Regions from separate parts of the Limibacter armeniacum genome, predicted to be linked through region 4. Evidence: riboswitches for the same ligand, from Rfam matches in the RefSeq annotation. Region 4 holds a riboswitch; each other region holds the start of a gene.
What was found. Region 4 has a riboswitch for thiamine pyrophosphate ahead of thiS (sulfur carrier protein ThiS). Riboswitches for the same ligand answer to the same signal wherever they lie in the genome.
Positions count from the first base shown of each region.

Region 1: another riboswitch for thiamine pyrophosphate. It lies ahead of V6R21_RS08260 (TonB-dependent receptor); the one in region 4 lies ahead of thiS (sulfur carrier protein ThiS).
Region 2: another riboswitch for thiamine pyrophosphate. It lies ahead of thiC (phosphomethylpyrimidine synthase ThiC); the one in region 4 lies ahead of thiS (sulfur carrier protein ThiS).
Region 3: another riboswitch for thiamine pyrophosphate. It lies ahead of thiM (hydroxyethylthiazole kinase); the one in region 4 lies ahead of thiS (sulfur carrier protein ThiS).

Region 1 is NZ_JBAJNO010000008.1:546,721-548,925, reverse strand. Features, by position in the region: gene porZ (type IX secretion system anionic LPS delivery protein PorZ) at 1-853, opposite strand, end outside; TPP riboswitch at 1,028-1,117, shown strand; gene V6R21_RS08260 (TonB-dependent receptor) at 1,240-2,205, shown strand, end outside.
Region 2 is NZ_JBAJNO010000009.1:929,663-931,867, reverse strand. Features, by position in the region: gene thiC (phosphomethylpyrimidine synthase ThiC) at 1-819, opposite strand, end outside; TPP riboswitch at 978-1,083, opposite strand; gene V6R21_RS21615 (CAP domain-containing protein) at 1,501-2,205, shown strand, end outside.
Region 3 is NZ_JBAJNO010000009.1:1,541,912-1,544,116, forward strand. Features, by position in the region: gene V6R21_RS24130 (helix-turn-helix domain-containing protein) at 1-423, opposite strand, end outside; TPP riboswitch at 780-874, shown strand; gene thiM (hydroxyethylthiazole kinase) at 956-1,759, shown strand; gene thiE (thiamine phosphate synthase) at 1,752-2,205, shown strand, end outside.
Region 4 is NZ_JBAJNO010000009.1:1,225,949-1,228,153, reverse strand. Features, by position in the region: gene V6R21_RS22770 (hypothetical protein) at 1-342, opposite strand, end outside; TPP riboswitch at 547-650, shown strand; gene thiS (sulfur carrier protein ThiS) at 754-954, shown strand; gene V6R21_RS22760 (thiamine phosphate synthase) at 1,039-1,689, shown strand; gene V6R21_RS22755 (thiazole synthase) at 1,713-2,205, shown strand, end outside.

The DNA of each region.
Region 1 (2,205 bases), on a different contig from region 4:
GTGGAGAAACAATTTGCGATCCTTCTAAAGTAGTCACCTCTGAACCTATTTTCTCAATCTGCTCATTTCGCAAGACAAGCAATGCCTCATCTCCGTAAGCAATACCATTTATGGATGAAAGTTCAGTATCAGTTATCAGAAGCGCTGTGTCAGCGGCATATTCCCAAACACCTGATGTTTCTTCCCAAAAATATACCTTATCATCTCCACCTGCCACTTTTCTAATACTGTTGGAGCTTCTCAGCAAAGTCCAATTTCTAAAATCCTGTTTATTGACAGACTCATCAATTGGAGCCGCTTTTAACCCTTCCGCAGTTGCCGCAAAAATGGTATCACGAATTACCTGTAAATCATAGACGGCTACCTGCTCTCCATCAATGCCAATCTCAGCATAAGTATCCCGTATATTATAGGTATCCATATCCAACCTGACAATCCCAAACTCCGAGGAGATGTAAGTAAACATTCCAACATTCTCTGCATCATAAAGTGTCTTGTCAGGGTAATCAGCGTTTAGTATTGTCCTAATATTGACGATACCATCCTGTTCCAGAACATCGATATTCCCATTGCGATAGGCAATCAGCAACTGACCATTAGCAGCCCTGTAAGATAAGGCACCCACATCACTATCACTCAAGCCATCCACCTTGGTGATTGGCTGAAGCTCATTGGTTTCCAAGTCAAGAAAAAAGAGTCCATTGGCAGAAGCTGCATAAACCTTGTTTTCTCCAAATTCTACAATATGGGTATTGTGATAAGTCAGGTGTGTCCGCCAGCTGCCTACAGGAATATCCTGCCCCATTGCGCAAAGGCTGCTGAGAAAAAATAGCGTCCCTAAAAGAATTTTCATTCCAATATTGTTTTTGGGGTAAAGGTATTGCCCCGTTGTTTTCATTTCATCTTTATCAAGATTCGAAAATAAAGAAAAGAATAGGACAATTTGTAAATAAAATATAAATCGGCATATCTTTGCAGCGCCATCCAAAAGGGTGGCTCGCAAAATGATTGTACTGGCAAGTGCCGGTATAGTATGCTGGGGTGCTGAAAAGCTGAGATTATACCCATAGAACCTGAACAGGGTAATTCCTGCGAAGGGAGCAAAAGACAGCCTTTGTTTTTATAGTTGTCTGAAATCAACCATACTGTAAGCGTACAGTATGCATCCGTTTCCCGTAATCTCTTTTTTCGCACTCATCATACGCTTTAAGTTTTAATCACTACAAACTAAAAGTAAAGATGAGAGCTGTTTTATTTTCCATGTTGCTGATGTTACCCGTATTGTCTTTCGGACAATATTCCATTTCGGGCAAAGTAACACAAGCCTCTAATCAAGAAGCACTATTCGGTGCGACTGTCTCAATAGAAGAACTTAATAAAGGTATCATTACAGATGCTTCTGGTGCTTATAAGATAAGTGGACTACCGGAAGGTAACTACACACTATCTGTTTCTTTCCTTGGCTTTGTGCCTTTCTCTCAACCAATTACCCTGAAGCAGGATGTAATATTGGACATCCCCCTCAAGGAAGACTTCAAAGAGTTGGGAACAGCCATCATTTATGCCAAAAAGGACTACCCTGTTACTGTAACAGAACTGACAGCGGAAGAGATTGCACCTCAAAACCTCGGGCAGGACCTTCCTGTATTACTGAACTTCCAACCTTCTATCGTCACTACTTCTGATGCAGGAGCTGGCATCGGTTATACAGGCATGCGTATCAGAGGTTCGGACCCAACCCGTATCAACGTCACCATCAACGGTATTCCTCTCAACGATGCAGAATCTCAAGGAGTATTCTGGGTCAATATGCCTGATTTTGCTTCTTCTGTAGACAATATTGCGATCCAGCGTGGTGTCGGTACTTCAGTAAATGGTGCTGGTGCATTTGGCGCATCAGTAAACCTTACGACTGAAGCCCCTGCTGACAAACCATATGCGCAGGTTGGTACTACTGTTGGCTCATTTGGCACATGGAAGGTCAACACAGAGTTTTCAACAGGAAAACTGAATGACCACTTCAGCTTGTATGGCAGACTTTCCAAAACAGAATCGGATGGCTATATCGATAATGCATGGGTTGACTTAAAGTCATTCTACCTTTCAGGGAAATACGAAAGCAAAGCCGGTAACTTTACCGCAAATGTGTTCTCAGGAAAAGAGGTTACATTCCAGGCCTGGAACGGTGTATCGGAGCAAAAGATA
Region 2 (2,205 bases), 300 kb from region 4:
AATGACCCATTCCCTTGTCTCGTGGATATTTTTTCCTGTAGACAAATCCATAATAGTATCTGCGCCCCATCTAGTTGCCCAAACGGCCTTTTCAACTTCTTCCTCAATGCTTGAAGTCGTGACAGAGTTACCAATGTTTGCATTGATCTTGACCAAAAAGTTTCTGCCAATGATCATAGGCTCTGTTTCAGGGTGGTTGATATTGTTTGGAATAATGGCCCTTCCGGCAGCAATCTCGTTTCTGACAAACTCAGGGGTAATAGGTCCTCTTGGTGTAAATGCCCCAAAACTGTTTCCTTGATGTTGTTGGCTGATTTCCTTGATTTCTTCCAGACGCTGGTTTTCTCTGATGGCTACATATTCCATTTCAGGAGTAATAATGCCTTTTTTTGCATAATGCATTTGGGTTACGTTAACTCCTTGCTTGGCTCTTAGCGGTTTGGAAAGGTACTCAAACCTTAAACTGTCAAGAGAAGAATCATCCAAACGTTCTTTTCCGTAACGGGAAGAGATACCCTGTAATTCCTCCACATCTTCTCTGTCTGTGATCCATGCTTTACGTAACTTGTTCAGCCCTTTTCTTACATCTATGGAGATATTTGGGTCTGTGTAAGGGCCGCTTGTGTCGTATACTGTAACAGCAGGGTTGGGTTCGGTTTTTTTCTTTCCATTTGCTAAGAATGTCACAGAATCTTCCAAAGAAATCTCTCTCATGGCCACCTTGATGTCATGTATTGTGCCTTTTACATACACTTTTTTGGAAGCTGGGAATGGATCACGTGTAATCGTCTGAGAAGACGGGATACGATCTTTGCTCATTGTTTTTGGTTTTGGACTGTATGAGGGGCCAAAGTGTGGCATGAAGGAATAGCTTTTGCCAATAGCTACCGCAACCATACAAGTCGATGAAAAAAAGATAAACGATAAGCTTTAGAGGAATGAATAGACAGGAAGCCAGATATGGGATTTTCCATATCAGTACACTTCCAGCTTTTCCCTACGGCAGTACTAACTGCGTCAGGTTCAAAGGGTAAGTTCTCAGTTCCGACATCATGACGATGTGGAACACCCCTAAAGCGAGCTTAAGTTAACAGAATTTAGATGGAATACGAAAAAAGTACATGGAGGAACTGATATAGCTTATTGCTCTTCATGAGAGGACTACTGATCAGAAGTTATGATTGTTGTTTGAACTTCTTATTGATAATCAGAGGACTGTGTTTAATTATTTTATAATTCTGTTAACATTTTATTTGTTTGGTTAACAACATTGTGGCACAGACTTTGAAAAAGTGGAATCATGCAATCATTAAATAAATAAATCCAATATCTAGATCCTGTTTATTAATATTGCTTCATAACATTGAACATTAGATAGGTGGCTTCTAGCCATACTTAACTTAAATAATTACAATTATAACCAGCGTTTAACCCGTTGAGTAGCCAGCATTGATACCTAATTAAACTCAGCGTCGCTAAACAGCCAACAAACAAAATACAATGAAGAAAACTCTATTATCGATTTCGTGCGTTTGTGCCATGCTGATGGCATTCCCTTCGTGTTCAGAAAATGATGAAACAGAAAAAGGACCTTCAACAGAACTAACTACTCCAGAAGATGGATCAGAAGCTGATACAGGTGATGCCGTAACAGAAGAGGATGGTGTTGCTGGTGGCAGTGACAACAGTGGTTCTGAAACAGACAATGGTGGTTCTGATAATACATCATCAGGCGGAGATTCAAGTACAGACAACGGCGATTCGGGTGATAGTACCGGAACTGACAATGGAGGATCAGATTCTTCAGGAGGAGGTGATACTGGTACAGACAATGGCGGTTCTGATAATACTTCTGGAGGAGATTCAACAACTGTTAATGGTTCTTCAGGTGGTGATACAGATACTGATAACAATACAGACAACGGAGGTGACTCTTCAGGAGGTAGTACAGATAACGGTGGATCAACCGGAGGAAATAATGGCGGTTCTGATAATACAGAGACAGACAACGGTTCTACATCACAGGATTTGCAGGATAATGAATCTGTTGTAAATGGTATTCTGGAAAAAGTAAACTACTACAGAAACCAAGCTGGTCTTCACTCTTTGGTACTGGATGATATTGCCAATAAATATGCGAAAGAGCATAACCTGTATCAAATCTCTCAAGGAAAGATCAGCCATGACTATGCAAGTACTCGTGGA
Region 3 (2,205 bases), 320 kb from region 4:
CGTATAAGCAGGCAAATGCTTAAGCTTGAAAGTTACCTGCGCAGCCAAATCCTCCCAGCTCTGAACTGATGCTACAATTACTGTATCCGTTACTGAGGAGGGTAGAATACAGGTCCTATTAGCCAAAGGCTTTCCATCCCAAGTCCCTTCTACATACTCCCAATTCCCTCGTGTAAACTTGAATTCAAAAGCTTTCAAGCTATCAGGCATCGTCACCTCTAAAATGCCTTCCTTATTTGGTTTTAATGCATAATTCGGATCATTAGCTAACCAATCATTAAAACTTCCAGAGATAAAAACAGTATCTGTAATTGGGGTATGTTGCGGCAATCTGATTACTTGAATCGTTGTTTGACCTGATACATAAAATGACCAGCATGTAAACAACAGAACAGCTATTGATCTCAATATATTAGCTATCATAGTCGATTAGAGACAACAAGTTGACTTGTATGTGTTAGTGTGTTGTATGATGAATAAATTACATCAATTATTAAATATGTACAATTTACACTAAAAATAGATTCAAGCCAATACCTCAAGCATTACGTCTTTATACTCAGAAGCTTATTGAACGCTAAAATTCATTATCTCATAAGTCATTTTAATAGAAAAGCATAACGGTATCATCATACTTACACGCTGTTATAAGTACTTTTAAATCGGTTGCATAAACCCAGCTTCATATAAATCGACAAATACCTAGAGGTTATATTTCAGTGACAAGAAACCTTGTTTCGTCATACTTTTTCCCTAAAAAAATTCTATTAACTTTGCGATATATGCTTTAGGGGTGTTCCGTTTAAGGAACTGAGAAATACCCTTTGAACCTGATACAGCTGGCACTGTCGTAGGGAAAAGCTAGGCATCTCTCTCCTATTTCAATTATAGCAGCGGAGTACCCCTGAAGTATACCTTGACAAGATTCATTCACCATGCAATTTGATAAAAGGATATGCTACAACAACTCTGGGAAACTGTAAAGGCTGTAAAGGAACAAGCTCCTCTCGTACATAATATCACCAACTATGTAGTCATGAATAACTCTGCCAATGCACTGCTAGCACTTGGAGCATCCCCTGTTATGGCTCATGCACTGGAAGAAGTTGAAGATATGGCTGGCATTGCAGGAAGTCTTGTCATCAATATCGGCACATTAGAGCCTCAATGGGTAGAAGCCATGAAAAAGGCAATGATTACAGCCAAAAGGAAAGGGACTCCTATCGTCATTGACCCAGTTGGACTAGGCGCTACCCCTTACCGCAACGAAGCATTTGCCTCACTTATAGATACTGTTAAGCCTACTGTCATCCGTGGAAATGGGAGTGAGATCATGGCTGCCCTAAGTACTGCCTCAGCTACCAAGGGAGTTGACAGTACCATATCGGCACAAGCTGCTACTGATGCTGCAACGGAACTGGCAGGTATAACCAATGGGACTGTTTGTATCTCAGGGGAAGAGGATTGGATCATCACTTCCACTACTAAGGCAAAAGTGCTAAACAACATTCCGCTTTATACCAAAGTTACAGGAATGGGCTGTACCGCTACAGCACTAACTGGAGCTTGTTTGGCGGTTACTTCAGACCCATTCATGGCTACATTAGCAGCAATGGCGACAATGGGAGTAGTTGGTGAGGTTGCCATGCAAAAGGCACAAGGTCCGGGTACACTACAACTGTACTTTTTAGATGCGCTTTATAATCTCAATGAAGATACCTTTATGGATAAAGCTAAAATTGAAGTCATTCATGAATAAGTTATATCTGGTCACAAGTGAGTCTGATTGCCGACACCATTCTCTAGCATCCGTCATTCAAATGGCTGCTGAAGGAGGGGTTGGAATGGTTCAGCTCAGAGAAAAAAATGCCAGTACACGTGAGTTTATACAAAAAGGCTTACTACTGAAAACACTACTGAAGCCCTTTAACATTCCATTGATTATCAATGATAGAGTAGATGTAGCCTTAGCAGTTGAAGCAGAAGGCGTACACCTTGGACAAAGTGACATGCCGGTAGAAAGTGCACGAAGACTCCTACCTCCAAATAGTATTGTCGGCTTATCTGTTGAGTCACTGGAGGAAGTAAAGGAAGCAGAGAATTTACCTGTAGACTATCTGGGTGTAAGTCCAGTATTTGGCACACAAACCAAAACAGACACAAAAATAGAATGGGGACTGGATGGATTACAACACATCCGACAAA
Region 4 (2,205 bases):
AATTTCATTCTGGTCATTGAAGTCATAAGCCAACCACCCTTGTTTGAGCATGCCTCCCCCAAATGAATTGGAGTAAAGTCGGTATTCTGCATTGAGCTTGACACCTTCATAAGCTGCCTTGACATTAAGCCGGAAGACATCATAGCCAAAATCACCACCTCTTTTCTTCTGACCGTCCTTCCATGTGGAGTAGTTGTAGTTAAACCTTAAAGCACCACCAATTTCCAAAGTAGGCTTTTCCAGGTCAATTTGGTTTTTGTCATCCTGTCCAAATACATCACTGAAATGAAAACTGAAACTGAATAGTAATAGAAGAAAATACTTGCTAGTGAAGACATTCATTTTGTAAACACCATTAATTAATAAGACATACGACTAGAAAAGAGAATGAAGGGAATCTCTATTGAAGTAGGAGTATTGGAATTACTTATTGAGGATAGCATTCATATTAACAAGTGTTTGCTACTGGTTTTAGTTCGGCATATTGGATCATAGTAGAGAGTAATCTCAGATGTTTGCATCCTTTTGTAATATTCTGTTATTTCGTAGCAGCTTTAGGGGTGTTCCATACTTTTAGTATCGGAACTGAGAACTTACCCTTAGAACCTGATGCAGCTAGTACTGCCGTAGGGAAAAGCTGGAAGATGATTTGTTGGGGCGTATTTTTTTATGCGCTTTCCCTAAAACATGTTTCTGCTTTTGATTCTCCTCTAGAGCCTGTGTTTCAAGTTTCATTTACAAAACCAATTGAACATGCAGGTTACCATTAACCAAGATTCTATTCAGCTTCCAGCCAATTGTACCGTTGCATTGGCTGTAAAGGAAAAAGGCGTCCCATTTCAGGGAACCGCTGTGGCTGTGAACTATGAAGTGATTCCACAGGAAGCATGGGAGTCTCATGCGCTAAAAGAAGGCGACAACATCACAATTATTCGTGCAACGCAAGGAGGGTGAAAAATTGAGATGCTAGACATGAGATTGACTACTTTAAATTCCCAATCTCAAGTCTCCAATCATATATCTCAAATCAACAAGACCATGATCAATAAAAAAGAAATTGCCCGTCTGCACTTTATTACACAACCACACCCAACGGTTTCCTATACCAAACAAGTAGAGCTTGCCTGTAAGGGTGATGTCAGGTGGATACAGCTTAGGGAAAAGACCATGTCTGATGAGCAGCTGCGTCCTATTGCGGAGGAAATGGCAGCCATCTGTAAAAATTATGGCGCCACATTGGTGATCAATGACCGGGTGGAACTGGCTGCTGACATCAATGCCGACGGCGTACATATCGGAAAGGAAGATATGTCACCTGTTGAAGCAAGAAAAATTTTGGGTGCAGGAAAAACTATTGGAGGGACAGCCAATACGCTGGAGGATATGCTCAAGCTGGCAGACATGAAGGTGGACTATATCGGCTTAGGACCATTCCGTTTTACAGCAACCAAGAAAAAACTCAGCCCGATTTTGGGATTGGAAGGTTATGCCAACCTTTTGGAAAAATTTCGAAACACAGACAATCACACACCTGTGATCGGGATAGGAGGCATTGAGCATGTGGATATTCCTGAGCTTTTGAAAGTCGGGCTGCATGGCATCGCTGTTTCTTCCCTGATTGCCCAAGCAGAAGATGCCGTCTTGGCAGCTGAGTACACCAACCTGATCATCTCACAACAAACCATCTGAAACCAATGCTTACAGTAGATAATATTCAATTCAATTCCAGACTGTTTACCGGAACAGGAAAGTTCAGCAGCAACAAAGAAATGCGGGAAGCGCTGGATGCTTCTGGTTCAGAGCTGGTGACCGTAGCCTTGAAGCGTGTCAATGAGCACCGACCAGAGGAAGACCTCTTTCACCACTTGCGTGAAGGAAACTTCAGGCTGTTGCCCAATACCTCAGGCGTTCGTAATGCCAAGGAAGCCATCTTTGCCGCACAGCTGGCAAGGGAAGCTTTACAGACCGACCTGCTCAAGCTTGAAATCCATCCTGATCCTAAATACTTGATGCCCGATGCGGTGGAAACCTTGAAGGCAACCGAGGAACTGGCAAAAATGGGATTCAAGGTATTCCCTTATATCCATGCAGACCCTGTACTGTGCAAAAGACTGGAAGATGCGGGAGCCGTAGCCGTTATGCCTTTGGGTTCGCCTATAGGCAGTAACCTTGGACTGAAAACTTTTGATTTCCTGAAGATCATTA